One region of the Inediibacterium massiliense genome, then DNA from elsewhere that is predicted to be linked to it. Evidence: a T-box and tRNA genes for the amino acid it is inferred to sense, from the RefSeq annotation. Region 1 holds a T-box; the other holds one or more tRNA genes.
What was found. A T-box is a leader RNA that pairs with one kind of tRNA and senses whether it is charged. The one in region 1 lies ahead of argS (arginine--tRNA ligase), so its partner is inferred to be a tRNA-Arg.
Positions count from the first base shown of each region.

Region 1 (8,213 bases):
AAAATGATTAGCATTACACTGTTTGAGCATAGCGAGTTTGTAATGCTATTTTCGAGGGTTTCTATATATTTTCCAAATTTGAAAATTCAGTGACGTTTTTTATGACTTTGTTTACAAATTCATAGTTTTATTTAATTTTTCATATTTCTCATAAACAGTCTTTTTCTTCTAGTTGTAGTACTTAAAATCCCAAATAAAAATCCCCTATACACCATAGTAAAAGAAATTAAAAACTGCCCTACTATATAAAGAACTACGCCTTTAATAGAAAAGGATAAAGGTATATTTCCCATCAAAATATTTATATTCATTACTTGTCCTAATATATAATAGATCATAATCCCCAATAATATATTTGGAATCCACCAATCTATAAAATTTTCTTTCATAAAAGAAAAAGAATATGAAAAGTTTTCTCCTATGGATTCATCTCTTTGATAAATCACTTCTAAAATACAATTGAGAAAAACAAAAGCTACTAGTTCAATTACAGTCCATAAAGTAAATGTTCCAATTTTTATATGCATAACTGGAGCTAAAATAAGATCTATACCATAATGTACAAGCCATATGACAACAAATATTCCGTAAATCTTCCATAGATATATAGTAAATCCCTTCTTAAAATCTTCTATAGATATCTTTCCATATCTTATGATATTTTCAATTAAATACAAATAATTTGATAAAAGAGCATTTTGAACAATCCCAACTAAAATTCCTCCTAATATCCCAAATAAGACAGCTACTCTAAATAATAATATAGAAATGATCAAATACACAAATCCAGTAAATACTATAGGCCAATTTTTCACAGATGCTTCAATGGTCTTTTTAAGGACTTTTTGATTGGTGATATAAATATCTTGAATCATATTCATAATACCCCCTCCTATATAAATATTTTTTCATATCTGGCTTTTTCAAACACTTTATGATCTAGCTCATAATCAAAAAATATAGTTGTTTTTTCTTTTTTTATATCTTTTATCAATGGATTTTGTATGATTTTTACAATATCATATTGGAAATTATGGAAACTAACCTTTTTAATAATTTGTTTTGCAGGTATATTTTTATACTGAGGCAAATATTTATTTATATTTTCTTCTTCATGTAAAAAGTCATGAATTCGTTCATGAAAATGTGGTATATCTACTTTTTTAAAAAAATGTGGTAAATTTCCTTTTCCCTGCATTAAATAATCAAATTTTAATAACTCCATAAATATTTCTTCATCTACAAATTGATTTTCTTTATAAAAACAAATCAAAATTTCATACAATCCATTTTTGCCATGAGATACATGATGATATCCTTTTTCTTCCCAAAATATTGCAAATTCCTCATAAAATTGAGAAGGACGATTGTAAAATTTATTGATCATATATTGTACAGAATGATGAAAAGCATGACTATTAAAAAAAGTCTCTACCATCTCCTCTATCATCTTTAATTTTAAAATTTCTTCATAAGTAATATATTTATTTTGCAGTACTTCATAAGGTGCTTCTTCCCTATATACATATTCATGTAAATCTTTTTCTTTTCTAATGGGAGATCCTTTTAATAATTTTAAAAATCCAAGTTGTAGCTTTTCTGGTTCTAATGCATATACATCATCAAAGGACTGTTTAAATCTCTCAAAACTCTCAAAGGGAAGTCCTGCAATTAAATCTAAATGTAGATGTATGTTCTTAAAGTGAGATATTTCTTTTACTATCCTACTTAACACATGAAAATCCACATGTCTATCTATGCTTTTCATAGTTTGATCAAAAGTAGTTTGTACCCCAATCTCAAATTGAAATAATCCTTCTCTTACAGTCGATAAAAATCTCAGTGTTTCTTCATCTAACAAATCAGCTGTAATTTCAAAATGAAAATTTGTATATCCATTGTCATTTTCACAAATATATTTCATAATCTCAAAGCTATGACTTTTTTTTACATTAAAAGTTCTATCTACAAATTTCACTTGTTTTACTTTCTTTTCCAAAAATAATTTTAAATCTTTTTTTACCCTTTCTATAGGAAAAAATCTTACCCCTCTAATAGTAGAAGATAGACAATATTTACAATTATGAGGACATCCTCTAGAGCTTTCATAGTATATAATTTTATTTTCATCTTCTAAAATCCCATCACTATAAGGAGATGGTATGATGGATAGATCTTGAATCAGAGGTCTTGCTTCATTTTCATATACTTTATTATCTTCTCTATATACAATACCTTTTATTTCTTCTTTTTTACCTTTTTTGTCAACAACAAAGGAGAGAAGCTCTCTGAAGGTTTCCTCTCCTTCTCCACAAATAATATAATCTATTTGTTCTTCTTTTTCCATAAGGCTTTTTCCGTCAAAGCTTACTTCGGGCCCTCCTAATACAATAGTAATATCTGGTCTTACTTTTTTTAAATTTCTTATAATCTCTAATGTATTATGAATATTCCATATATAACAAGAAAAACATACCAAATCATAATGTCCTTTATAAATCTCTCCTAATACATAATCTGTATGATGATTGATAGTATACTCCTTAATCTCCATAGAAAAATCATCTTTACAATATTCATATAAATATCTTAAAGATAGAGTTGTATGAATATATTTTGAATTTAGTGTAGTAAGTAAAATCTTCATCTGTTAGTTCCTTTCTTTTTTTCTTCATTATTCCCAATTCATTATATCACATTCATATTTTTATCTAATATACCCTTTTATATGAAGAAACCTTAGTTTATTAAAGTTGTAATGACTTAGTGGATAATATAGCCGGTCAATAGTATGAGCCGCGATTAAAATTTTGTCAACAGTTTTTTCTCCTGGTAATATTTTAACCACTACTGGTGTATGATCAAAACCATCATCCTCTTGAAAATTAATTTGTACTATATCTCCTAACTCAATATCTTTTAAACCTACCTCTTCTCCAATAGGCCCTATCCCTTTATTATTTGTAATGAATTTATGAAAATATTTCACACTTGTCCAAGCAGGCGCTCTATCCTTTAAATTTCTATAATACCATCCATAATAGTTATAATACATAGGACAACCTCCTGCATATAATACTTGTGATGCAAAATTTGTACAATCTCCACCCATTTTATCAAAATCAGCATACTTAGGATTCCTTTGAAGAGCCCAATATACGGCATATTCCACTGCACTCTCACGATTATATTCATAAATTTGTTTCATCATCATCCCTCCTCCCTTTAGCTTATTCAAAATGTTTTCTTTGTTTCTATTCAATAATTTTTTTATTTTATCTTTATTTGAAGGTTTTATGATTTTTTTATCGAATTATAAAATATACTTGTACATAAAGGAAGAAAGGAGATAATCATGGAACAATTTGATAAAATTTCAATTGAAGAAGTATCTAAAAAAGATATGCTTATGATCTTACAAGCCCTTGAATATACAGGAGAACACACAAAAATAGATGCATTTTTATCTTTAAAGGATAATATTTTAAAACAATTATGTTCTTTGGCAGAAACATCTGAAGAAGAATTTATTGGATATTTAGAAAAATAGCACACATTTTATGTGTGCTATTTAAACTTTCTAAAGTCTTCTATACATCTCATCTTTTAAATGATACTCATCTTTTAATGCATAATCAATTTCATTGATTAAACGATTTTGATCCTTCGGCAGGTCTCCTCCTAAAGCAACATAATTAGATGCATGATTGCTTCTAAAGGTACAATTTTTCACATCTAAATTTTCAAGTAATTCTTTTGTTTCAAGAAGTACTTCTTTAGGAGTTAAAAGTTTAAACTCCCCACTTTGTACTTGATCATACATTTGTGTTCCCCGTTGTAATAGTAATGTAAGAAGTCCTAAGTAACGAGGGTTTATGGCATTAATTACTCTTGCAGACTCTTTAGCATGCTCTAACCAATTTTTTTGCCCTCCAATACCAGATATGAGTGTCACTGAAAGATTTATTCCAGATTGAACCATTTTTTGTCCTGCCAAAATTAATTCCTCTGATGTGACACCTTTTTTAATGTTTGTTAATATTTCATCACTTCCAGATTCTACTCCAAGATATGCAATTCCTAATCCTAGCTTTTTAAGTTCCTTTAATTCTTCTATATCTTTTCTTAAAATATCTTTTGGAGCACTATATATCCCTACCCTCTCACATTCTGGAAATAATTCTTTTATTTTTAATAAAATTCTTATCAGATATTCTGTTTTTAAAGCCAGAGCATTTCCATCTGCCAAAAATATACGTCTTACCTCTTTATAATAATCTCTTGCCATTTGTAAATCTTCTTCTATTTCTTCTATTTTTCTCATTCTAAATTGTTTATCCTTATACATGCTACAAAAGGTACACTCATTATGAGAACAACCAATAGAAGCTTGAATAATTAGACTATAAGCCTCACTAGGTGGCCTATATACACTTCCCTCATATCTCATTTTATTCCTCCTTACATCTTTTCAGGTGCTTTCATTCCCAATAAGTTTAGTCCATTTTTAATTGTTTGTTTTGCTGCATAAACAAGTAATAATCTTGCTTTTTTTAAATCTTCATCTTCTACAATAATAGGACAGTTGTGATAAAATCTATTAAATGATTGAGCCACGTCTACAATATATCTTGTCACAATAGATGGTTCATATTTTCTTGCTGCTTCTTCTACTGTTTCTGGGAATTTTTGAAGATCTCTCATTAAGTCCATAGCTTCATCATTACTTAATAAAGTATAATCTATATTTTCATCTATCTCCATTTGTGCTTTTCTAAGTACACTACATGCTCTAGCATGAGTATATTGTACATAAGGACCTGTTTCTCCATCAAAATTTAGAGTACGTTCCCATGAGAAAGTATAATCTTTAATTCTATTATTAGAAAGTTCTTGGAAAATGACCGCTCCAATTCCAACAGCCTTTGCAACTTCATGAATATCTTCAAGATTCGCATTCTTTTCTTTTATAATCTCTGTTGTTTTCTCTACAGCTTTTTGAAGCACATCTTCTAAAAATACTACTCTTCCCTTTCTAGTAGACATAGTTCCTTCTTCTAAGCTTACAAGTCCAAAAGGAACATGTACACAATCATTTGCCCAAGTATATCCCATCAGTTCTACTACTTTAATCCATTGCTGGAAGTGTAGATTTTGTTGAGATGCTACTACATATATATTTTTATCAAAATTATAATGTTCTTTTCTATAAATAGCAGCAGTAATATCACGAGTAATATATAAAGTAGATCCATCACTTTTTCTAATAAGTGCAGGAGGCATATTATACTCACTTAAATCTACTATATCTGCTCCCTTAGATTCTTTCAAAAGTTTTTTTTCTTCCATTTGATTTAAAATTCTTGGCATTTTATCTGAATAAAAGCTTTCTCCTGCATAAGAATCAAAAGAAATGCCAAGCATATCATAAACTCTTCCAAATTCTTTTAAACTCACTTCTCTAAACCATTGCCATAAGGATTTTGCTTCTTCATCTCCATCTTCTAACTTTTTAAACCATAGTCTTCCTTCATCCTCTAAAGACGGATCATTTTCTGCTTCTTCATGAAATTGAATATAAAGTTTTAGTAATGTAGGAATAGGATCTTTCTCTACTTCCTTTTCATCTCCCCATTTTTTAAAGGCTACAATTAATTTTCCAAATTGAGTCCCATAATCTCCAAGATGATTAATGGTAATAGTCTCGTATCCTAAAAATTCATATAGCTTATAGATAGCATTTCCAATTACTGTACTTCTAATATGTCCTATATGAAAAGGCTTTGCTATATTAGGAGAAGAAAATTCCACAATTACTTTTTTCCCTCTTCCTAGCTCTGAGGATCCAAAACAATCTTTTTGTGAGAATACTTCCTGAATTACATTTTTTGCAAAAATACTTTTATCTACAAAGAAATTTACATAAGCTGCAGTATTTTCTACTTTCTCAAATAATTTGTTTTCTCCTATAGAAGAAGCAATCTCTTGAGCAATCATATTTGGTGATTTTCTAAATAATTTTGCTAGTTTAAAGCAAGGAAAAGCATAATCTCCCATTTGAGAATTAGGAGGTATTTCAACCATTTCTAAAATTTCAGCTGCACTTAATTCTTGAATTTTTCCACTTAAAATGTCTCCAATTTCTTTTTTAAAATCAATCATATTCATTCTCCTTATATTTTATTCTTAAAAATAATAAAAACTCTCACCTCTTCATGAAGAGACGAGAGCTTTCCCGTGTTACCACTCTTGTTGATACAAATGTACCCACTCTATTCCTAGATAACGGTAGGAATCCGTTTTACTTACTTATTTTCAGCAAAAATCTCTAAGGTACGTTTCAACTTTAGTAGTGTATCGGACTTTCACCCTTTCCGACTCGCTTTGACACATCTTAAAATCTACTTTCCTCGTCATCGACAAATAATTCTTTTTGTCTAATAATTTACCATATTTCTTTATTGAAATCAAGTCCTTATTCATTATTCTAGTATGATATAATCAAAAGAAATATATAAATTTCTACATATTCATTTTTATACAAATTATTGGAGGTATTTTAAAATGATAAGATGGATTGGTTTATGGATCAAATACCTTATTGAAAAAGAAGAATTCTTTATTTATCCACATAAACAATATAAAAATATTTATGATATGATTTTACATAAACAATTTTGGTTTTCTCACTTTTTTATTCATTTCCTAGAAAATGATTTTTTATACCATTCTATAGATATTCAAAAGAGTATTTTATATAATCAATACAAAGAAATCAAAATAAAACATGGCTTCCAAAAGTTATTTTTTTACAAAATTATATTTTTAGAAGAAGAAACAACTTCTTCATTAGAAGAGCTTTCTACTTATTTACAGCAAGAAAAAATACCTATTCACATGATAGGTATTTATATGAATTCTTTTAAAATCGTTTCTATATTTTCTAATTTTAAAGATTCTCAAAATGTTTTACCTTTTTTTCATAAATATATACACTTTGTCTATACAGATGATACAAAAGAATTCAATATATTAGAAATAGAAAATAACACTAGAAAAGAAAAGGGCTATATATTTAAAGAAAATCCTTTTTATTTGTACAAATGGATTATTGGAATCAATATTATATACTTTATTTATATGTCTTTACATGGAGGCACTCAAAATATATACAACTTAATTGAGTTTGGAGCACAATACAATCCACTCATTGCAGCTGGGCAGTATTATAGACTATTTACAAATATGTTCATTCACATTGGAATTGTCCATCTTATTTTCAATAATTATGCTCTTTATTCTTTAGGAAAAGATGTGGAATCTATTTATGGATCTTTTAAATTTTTGATCCTATATGTTTTTTCTGGTTTGATAGGATCTCTTTTAAGTTTTGTCTTTAGTGTTTCTGTATCTGCGGGTGCATCTGGTGCCATCTTTGGTCTTATGGGCGCTTATATTTATTTTGGAATACATCGCCCCTTTGTTTTTTCATCAAGATATGGGATGAATTTAATAACTATGCTCATTCTCAATATTGTATTTGGACTTTCCAATCCAACCATAAATAATTTTGCTCATCTAGGTGGATTCATTGGAGGACTTTTAACTAGTTTTTCTATTGGACTAAAAGAAGAAAATATATTCAAAAAAGAAAATATAAAATTTCAGTTCATAATAATCTTTATAATGATTATTTTATTCAAGACAGGTATATTGGTTCAAAAAATTTCTAATTTTTAACACTTCCCTTTATAATTAGGAATCATTTATGCAAAATAACCGCTCAAATGAGCGGTTATTTCCATGGGTAATTTTCTTCATTCCATATGACCATTCCTTGTTTTTTTAACAAAGCAGCTGTCACTCCATCTCCTGTCTTCTTCGTTCCTGAAAATGTCCCATCATAAATCATTCCACAACCACAGGATGGACTTCTTTGTTTTAAAATAGCTTCCTTTATGCCATATAATTTGGCAATTTTTAAAGTTTCCTCTGCCCCTTTTAAAAATTCATTTGTTCGATCTTCTCCATCTTTATTGATGACTTTAGCTTTTTTAGATAGTACATCCTCTCCATCCCCTCCTAAAATTTCACAAGGAATTCTTGGAGTAGATAATCCTCCTAATTGTTCTGGACATACTAAAATAGCTTTTTTCTCTTTGATCCATTCTAAAATTTTTTTATTTTCATTGCTTCGTCCATTGTATTTACAA
Region 1 covers NZ_LN876586.1:993,478-1,001,690, reverse strand. Annotated here, with positions in the region: gene BN2409_RS08505 (hypothetical protein) at 132-881, opposite strand; gene BN2409_RS08500 (B12-binding domain-containing radical SAM protein) at 893-2,647, opposite strand; gene BN2409_RS08495 (amidase domain-containing protein) at 2,708-3,208, opposite strand; gene BN2409_RS08490 (hypothetical protein) at 3,356-3,550, shown strand; gene BN2409_RS08485 (radical SAM protein) at 3,581-4,450, opposite strand; gene argS (arginine--tRNA ligase) at 4,462-6,162, opposite strand; T-box leader at 6,217-6,426, opposite strand; gene BN2409_RS17510 (rhomboid family intramembrane serine protease) at 6,565-7,740, shown strand; gene BN2409_RS08470 (2-thiouracil desulfurase family protein) at 7,796-8,213, opposite strand, start outside.

Region 2 (8,213 bases), 920 kb from region 1:
CTCAATAATTGTTCCTCATTTTTATGACTTTTCTAAAATATAAGTTATCAACAGTTTGGACCTATAAATAGATAAATTTTATATGGTATAATACTAGCGGGAGGGATTGAGTTGAAAAAAATTACAGCATTGATTTGTGCAATGATTCTAGCAGCTAATATTTCTTTTTCTTATGGACAGGATATAGAAATAAAAGGGAAAGCAGCTTTATTAATGGAAGAGGAAACTGGTAAAATATTATATGAAAAAAATATAAAAGAAGTATTTCCTCCAGCTAGTATTACAAAATTAATGACATATCTTGTAACTATGGATGAGATTCAAAAGGGAAAGATCTCTTTAGAAGATGAAGTGATCATTAGTGAAAGAGCCTCTAAAGAAAGAGGAGCTTCCTATCACCTTGTTTCATTTGAAAAAATAAAGCTAAAAGAATTAATAGAAGTAATGATGATTGTTTCTGCTAATGATGCAGCTTTTGCTATTTCAGAACATGTAGGAGGAAGTATGGAAAACTTCGTAAACATGATGAATCAAAAAGCAAAAGATATTGGTCTTGAGGATACTCATTTTGACAATCCAAATGGAATGCCCCAAAAAGATGGTGGAAATTTAATGACTGCAAAGGATATTGCTTCTTTAGGAAAGTATATTATAGATCATCATAAAGAAATTCTTTCTCTTACAGATCAAGAATTTTATGAAAATCCTATGAGAGATTTCTATAAAGAAAATACCAATAAACTTTTAAAAATTATTCCTCAAGTAGATGGACTTAAAACAGGATATACAGATGCAGCAGGATATTGTCTTGCATCTAGCATGCAGGTTCATAAGAATAGTGAGGATGAAAAGGATTTTAGACTCATTGCAGTAGTATTAGGGACGGATAGTGAAGAAGCTCGGTTTAGAGAAAGCAAAAAGCTTTTAGAATATGGGTCAGAAGGTTTTGTGAAAAAGAGAATAGTAAAAAAGAATGAAAAAATAAAAACAATTCATTTATGGGGAGAAAAAAAGCTTCCCATAACACTTTTAGCAAAAGAAGATATTTGGACATTAGGACCTAAAGAGAAGATAGGAAAAAATAGAGAAATTCTGTTAGTGAAGAAAATGCCCTATCCTATATCTAAAGGACAAAAAATAGGGGAGTTAAAAGTTACTACTTATGATGGAAAGATGATCAAAACAGATTTGGTAAGTGATAGAGACATTAGAAAGCTTTCTTTTAAACTATTTATTACAAACTTTTTTCATATTTTTGCAAGTGTTTTTTCTAATATGTGGTAAATTATAGGCATCCTTGACAAAAATAAAAAATAGGATTATCATAGAAATGATTCCTATGCATCCGTAGCTCAGGGGATAGAGCGTCGGTTTCCTAAACCGTGCGTCGGAGGTTCGAATCCTCTCGGGTGCACCAAAATATAGCCTTACTTTCTTTGGTTTTCCAAGGAAGGTGAGGTTTTTTGTTTTGTGGGGGATTTTTAGTTAGTTGTGATTTGTTTCTAAAAAATCTTGGTTGTGGTCGGCGTTACGACGTCAAAAGGACGTCGTGGAGAATTTGGTGGGTGTTAGAGATTTTAATAGAAGCGAATTAAAGTGAAAAAATTTAGTGACAAAAAGAGATTTAGGATAATTAGAGCTGAACCATATCATAAATAACGGCGTTTTTGACAAATAGGTACCACAATTTTGACTAAATATTAAGAAAGAACTACATAAATAGCTATAATATTACTTTTATTTTGATTAAGGGATAAAAAAATGTATAATATAGGTAAGTATAATAAGGGGGTACAGAAGTGAAAGTTATAACTTTTTTCAATAATAAAGGGGGAGTTGGGAAGACAACTTCTGCAGTTAATATTGCAAGCTATTTTGCTAAAAAACTAGATAAAAGAATTCTTTTTATGGATCTTGATCCTCAATCAAATTCTACACAATTAGTAGTACGTGAAGAAGATTGGGGAAAATTTTATGGTCCTGATAGAACTGAAAAAACTATTTATGATTACTTTAGAAAAATAATTATAGGTGAGGCTAATATTCAGTTTTACGAAGTTCCAATAAAAACAAGTGATACTAGATATAATTTTCATCTAATTCCTGGACATCCTAAACTATCTATAATTGAAGAGAAATTAAGTAAGGCATGGACTTCTTGTTTTGAAGGAGATATTGGAGGGTTCAGGGTAACTAATTGGTTGAGACAGTTTGAAGATCATTATAAAGAAGAATATGATTATATAATTATTGATTTAGGACCATCATTAGGAGCATTGAATAGGAGTATTTTACTTAATTCACACTATTTTATTACACCGATGGGATCTGATATTTTTAGCTTGTTGGGCATTGATAACTTAAGTCAATGGTTTAACACATGGAAAACACTATATAAGGATGCTTTGAAAGTTTTGCATAGACAATACGAAGTAGAGGATTACGAATCATTTAATATAAATCATAACCCTGATGAAATGACTAAATTTATTGGGTTTTCAGTACAGCAATATGTTAAACGTAAATTTAAGTCTGGATATAGAGCGATAAGAGCATATGAAGAAGTTATAGAAAATATGCCAAATGAAATCAAGGAAAAACTTCAAATACATAGTTTTGAAAATCTAACTTTAGACGATTTAAAATTAGGAGATATTCCATATTTATATAGTTTGATACCTTTATCTCAAACTTCAAAAGCTCCGATATTTGAGTTAGAGTATTCTGATGGTGTACGAGGTGCTCAATCAATAGCTGCTGAAGAGTATGGTCAATTAATGGACTCCATTACAAAGAAAATTTTAAGTAATATGGAGGTGAACAGATGATAGTTAACTGGCCTGAAAATCTTCTAGAAGAAATTGCAGCACAGAGGTGTATATTATTTATAGGATCTGGACTAACTTCGACTTGTGTGGATGAAGGAGGTAGAAGACCTCCTGGGTGGGAACAATTCATAAGGAATTTTTTAGATGAGATAAAAAAAGGACATACAGTTGAAGAAAATATTAGTTTTATAGAGAATATGTTGAAACAGAAAAACTACCTTATGGCACTTCAGGGTATATATAATAATATAGACCCTGGAATGTATTCAAGATTCTTAAAGAGACAGTTTATGCTAAATGGTTATACAGAATCATCAGCATATAAAGATATAATAAAACTAAATTGTAAAATTACAGTTACAACAAACTTTGATAAGATGTTAGATAAACATTATCATAATGATAATTTTGTTGTTGCTGATTATCATGATACTTCAAGAATAATATCAAACATAAAGGCTCCACAAAATATATTAATTAAAGCTCATGGCACTATTGATAATACTAATAAAATGATTTTTACTAACCAACAATACTTTAAAGCAAGAACAGAAAACCCACAGTTTTACAAAATATTAGAAGCTTTATTTTTAACGAATACAGTATTATTCATTGGTTATAGCATGAATGATCCAGATATTCATCTAATACTAGAAGCTCTTTCGCATGTAAGTGCGGATTCTTCACCACATTATATATTAACTGAACAAAATAGTTATCCAAGTCAGATTACTGAGTATTGGAATAATGCATTTAACTTAAATACCATAACCTATACAGGTAAAAATTATGAGAACTTTTTACAAGCCATATCAACTTTGGTAAAAGAAGTGGATCAGTTTAGGCTATAATAAAAATAGGGTGAGGCATAGCATCACCCTTTTCTTAATATTAATATAGAGTCCTTTTATGATTAAAAAATTATACTTTTGCTCTACCATCTGTACCTTTTAATATTCTTGGAACATCAGAAGTTAAGACATCATGTTCAATTTCAATGATTATAACACAACCTTCCTTAAGATCATATCTTGCTTTGTTCCATACTTGAAAATAAGGTTCAAGTTCATCAAAATTTCCAACTCTATCTGTTAAGTACTTATACATTTCTTTTGACGGCAAGATAAGCACGCCACAAAGTAATTTGTCTTGCAAGAGTCCAGCTATAAGCTTATTTACAGCTCTATGGGAAACTAATATATTTCCAGTTTCTCACTCTACTGCAATATATTTTCGTGAATCATCTTGTAGTTGATATGTAGCATGAATTGGACCAGGTTTTCTTTGAGTAATACTAAGGTTCAGTCTATGTTCTAATTCCCAATTATCTGAAAAAAGAATGAGTCTTTGATAGATTTTAAACCATTACCCTTCATAGTTAAATTTAAGTGAAATGCTCCACTATTCTTTGGATGTTGCATATTATTAATATGCTTTGTTATTTCATTTAGTACATGTTTAACTCTATTATCCCTAAAAGCATCATTAATGTCTACTAAGGGAACTACTCTTAAAACTTTCATGAAAATACCTCCTCGTATTTATTAAAAGGACTACGAAAATAAAGGATTACATTTAAGAAGGTATTAACATAAATTGTATTTTATATCAATAGGTTTATATGTTAAAATTTTAGAGAGGTGAAACTATTGTGAAAAACACTATTCATATAAATAGACTTTACAAGATATTAGGTATTACTAATAACGATGAAGCTGTTAAAGTAGCGAGAAAACTTAAAATACCAAAAAAACAACTTGAATATTATAATAATGAGAGAATACTACCTATTGGAGCATGTCTTGAGAAGATAAAAGAACATCTTAATGTGGATACACCAAAATTAAAAATTATGCTTGGTATATTTGATAGAGATCTAATTGATTGGCTCTCAGATAATAATCACCTATTTTTGGAAGAGTATAATAACACACAAATAAATGATGTAATAGAGTTAAGACCAGAATTTACTACTGAAAATGGGCGATTATATAGAAGTGATTGTATTGAATTAATGCAGTCAATGGACGATAATAGCGTAGATACCATATTTGCAGATCCACCTTTTAACTTATCAAAAGTATATGAGTCAGGGATTGATGACAATTTATCAGAAGATAGCTATCTAATTTGGACCGAAAAGTGGTTATTAGAATGTATTAGAATATTAAAACCAGGAGGTGCATTATTTGTTTATAATATACCAAAGTGGTTAACTGAAACAGCATATATTCTGAATAATTATCTTGATTTCAGACATTGGATAGCACTTAACTTTAGAGGATATACACCACCAATTCCTAACAAATTAAATGTAAGTCATTATGGATTACTTTATTATACTAAGGGATCTCAAGTAAATGTATTTAATAAGCAGAGAATACCAATGAAAACATGTAGACATTGTGGTGGAGAGATACATGATTATGGGGGAAAGAAAAGAGATGTCCCTATAAATGGTCAAACTATCTCTGATACATGGGAAGATATACATCCAGTGAGACATAAGTCCCATAAAAATAGAGAAGAAAATGAATTACCATTAAAGTTACTTTTAAGAGTAATTTCATTGACAACTAATGAAGGAAATATAGTGTTTGATCCGTTTGGTGGAAGTGGTACAACCTATGTTGCATCGGAATTATTAAGGAGAAAATGGATTGGCTGTGAAATTGGAAGCTTAAATCCTATAATTAATAGATTTAATAATAATGAAAGAGATACTTCTATATACGGACAGTTTATTGAAGAAAGTAATACTATTTTTATAAATAAACAGAGGGAATTGAGAGCAGATAATGGATTTTGGTTGCCTGAAGATTATCAAAGAGAATAATATAATTAATGTAAGTTGTTAAAATACTACTATTAGTGAGATAGGTCAACGACACATCAGGAAAGGAAATAAGACAAATAAAATGTAAATAAATGGAATTAAAATATATATAATATTAATGAGAATCCTCTAACAGAAATTCTGTTAGAGGTGTTTCTATTTCAAATTAAAATGGATGGGAAATGTATGTTCACTAAAAACATACCACTAATACTAAATCAATTTTTCATAAGAGAATTTCAGCAACTAATGGACAAGTACAATTATGTAAATGAAGAGAATACAAAAAAGATACAAAGATTACTTAGACTTACAGAAGAGATTGAAGAAAAAAATATATTTTTCAAGACTGCAACAGAGCATTAGCACTAGCAAGGAAATATAAAGAAGATAATATTGAATAATTGGAGCTATACTTATGGGTAAATAATCATGTAGAGGAAATACAAAACTATGAAGTTGAATAAATAAATTTCGAAAGACAATAATAAAAAGTGAGGAAATATCTCATGAATTATTCACAAAAGCGATAGAATGTACTATAATAATATAAAGGAGTGAGTAAAATGCTCATACAATTCAATTTCAAAAACTTTAAAGGCTTTAGAGATGAAGTTTCATTAGATATGACAGCGACTTCATTAAAAGAGCATCCATATAATCTTATAGATACAAATAAAAAAGAATCATTTTTAAAAGTTACAGCTATATATGGTGCAAATGGAAGTGGAAAGAGTTCTGTAATACAAGCATTTGAGTTTATGCGTAAGTGGGTATTAACATCATTTAAAAGAGAGAGTGAAAAGAAAGGAATACCTATTAAAAGATTTGCATTCGATAATGTAAGTAGGAAAAAAACTGCTGAATTTGAAGTGTTTTTTAGATGTAAGTCTAATGAATATCAATATGGATTTACGGTAGATGATAAAAAAATTCATGAAGAATGGCTTTATAAGAGAGATTTTACAAGCAAAAATAAGTATGATACCTTATTTGAAAGAATTGGAGATAAAATAGAGTGTAGTAATAAATTAAAAAGTGCAGAAAATCTAGTTGAATTAGTAGAAGAATCTACCCTATTTTTATCCATAATAGCAAGTGCTAAAATTATGTATGCAAAAGAGGTTTTTAAGTGGTTTTTAGATACAGATATAATAGATTTTGGGGATATTGGGTTAGAGATGTTTTTAACTAGAATGTTACCTCCTTATATAGAGGAAGAAGAATACCTTGAAGGAATGAAAGCATTTTTAAAAGCAGTAGATATAAACATTGATGGAATAAGAGTTGAAAAAAAAGAAATATCTGATGAAGAAAGGGATGAATATAAAATTTTTTCAAAACATTTATCCCAAGACAAAAAAACAATATATGAAATTCCATTTACAGAAGAATCAAGTGGAACTCAAAAAATGTTTGCTTTATATAATTTTATTATATCAACCATAAAAAATGGAAATACATTAATCGTTGATGAGTTGGATGCAAAACTCCATCCTCTATTACTAAGATATGTAATAAATATGTTTCATAATGATGAGATTAATAAAAAAGGAGCACAACTTATATATACTACCCATGATAATTATACATTGACTAGAGAAATATTTAGGAGAGACCAAGTATGGTTTGTTGAAAAAAATGAAGAAGCTGTCTCAGATCTATATTCTTTGGCAGAATTAAAGCTAGAAGATAATACAAAAGTTAGAAATGATGCAACATATAATAAACAATACTTACTTGGGAGATATGGAGCAGTTCCTGTATTAAGAGGATTTGATATGTGGAGGAATGAATATGGGGAAGTTAAATAGAGGTGGAAAGAAGAGAAGTAGGGAAATTAATACTAGAGAAGTTGCTCCGGCGTATTGTTTAATAATAACCGAAGGTACTGAAACAGAGGTGAATTATTTTGAAAACATTAAAGATATAATCAATAAGAATTATAAAGGTAGGATAAAAGTACAGCCAATAGCTTTAAAAGTAAAAGGAATAGGCAAGAGTACTTGTGCATTAGTAAAAGAAGCAGTAAAGCGAAGAAGTTTAGGGAATTTTAGTGATGTTTGGGTAGTATTTGATAAAGATGATAATATTGATTTTGATGATGCTATAAAATTAGCAAAGAACGAAGGGCTAAATATAGCTTGGTCAAATGAAAGTTTTGAACTATGGTTATTACTACATTTCCAGGAGTTAAATTCGCCTTTGACAAGAAATTATTATGAAAGTAAATTAGATAGTCATTTTAAAAGATTGAATTATAATAATGGCAAATATGAAAAAAATATTAAAACTATATTTGAATTAATGAGAGATAATACTTTGAAAGCGATAGAACGGGGTGATAAATTATTGAATGAATATAAATGTAATAGAATAAATATATGTTCTAAAATGAATCCAGCAACTACTGTACAAGATTTGGTTAATATTTTATTACCTTATATTAAGTAAAGTAATTATTTGAATGAAGAAGAGATAATGGTAATTTCTATATGTTGCAATTTGTTCTAAGTTCTTCTCAGTAGTTTTTCCTACTACGTTGACAA
Region 2 covers NZ_LN876586.1:68,893-77,105, forward strand. Annotated here, with positions in the region: gene BN2409_RS04190 (D-alanyl-D-alanine carboxypeptidase family protein) at 112-1,284, shown strand; tRNA gene BN2409_RS04195 (tRNA-Arg) at 1,342-1,417, shown strand; gene BN2409_RS04200 (ParA family protein) at 1,800-2,828, shown strand; gene BN2409_RS04205 (SIR2 family protein) at 2,825-3,679, shown strand; gene BN2409_RS04210 (PDDEXK family nuclease) at 3,750-4,028, opposite strand; gene BN2409_RS17605 (PDDEXK family nuclease) at 4,142-4,351, opposite strand; gene BN2409_RS04220 (DNA-methyltransferase) at 4,480-5,664, shown strand; gene BN2409_RS04225 (hypothetical protein) at 5,851-6,030, shown strand; gene BN2409_RS04230 (AAA family ATPase) at 6,231-7,478, shown strand; gene BN2409_RS04235 (RloB family protein) at 7,462-8,118, shown strand.
Region 2: it has a tRNA-Arg gene. The T-box ahead of argS (arginine--tRNA ligase) is inferred to sense a tRNA for this amino acid. The anticodon was not compared.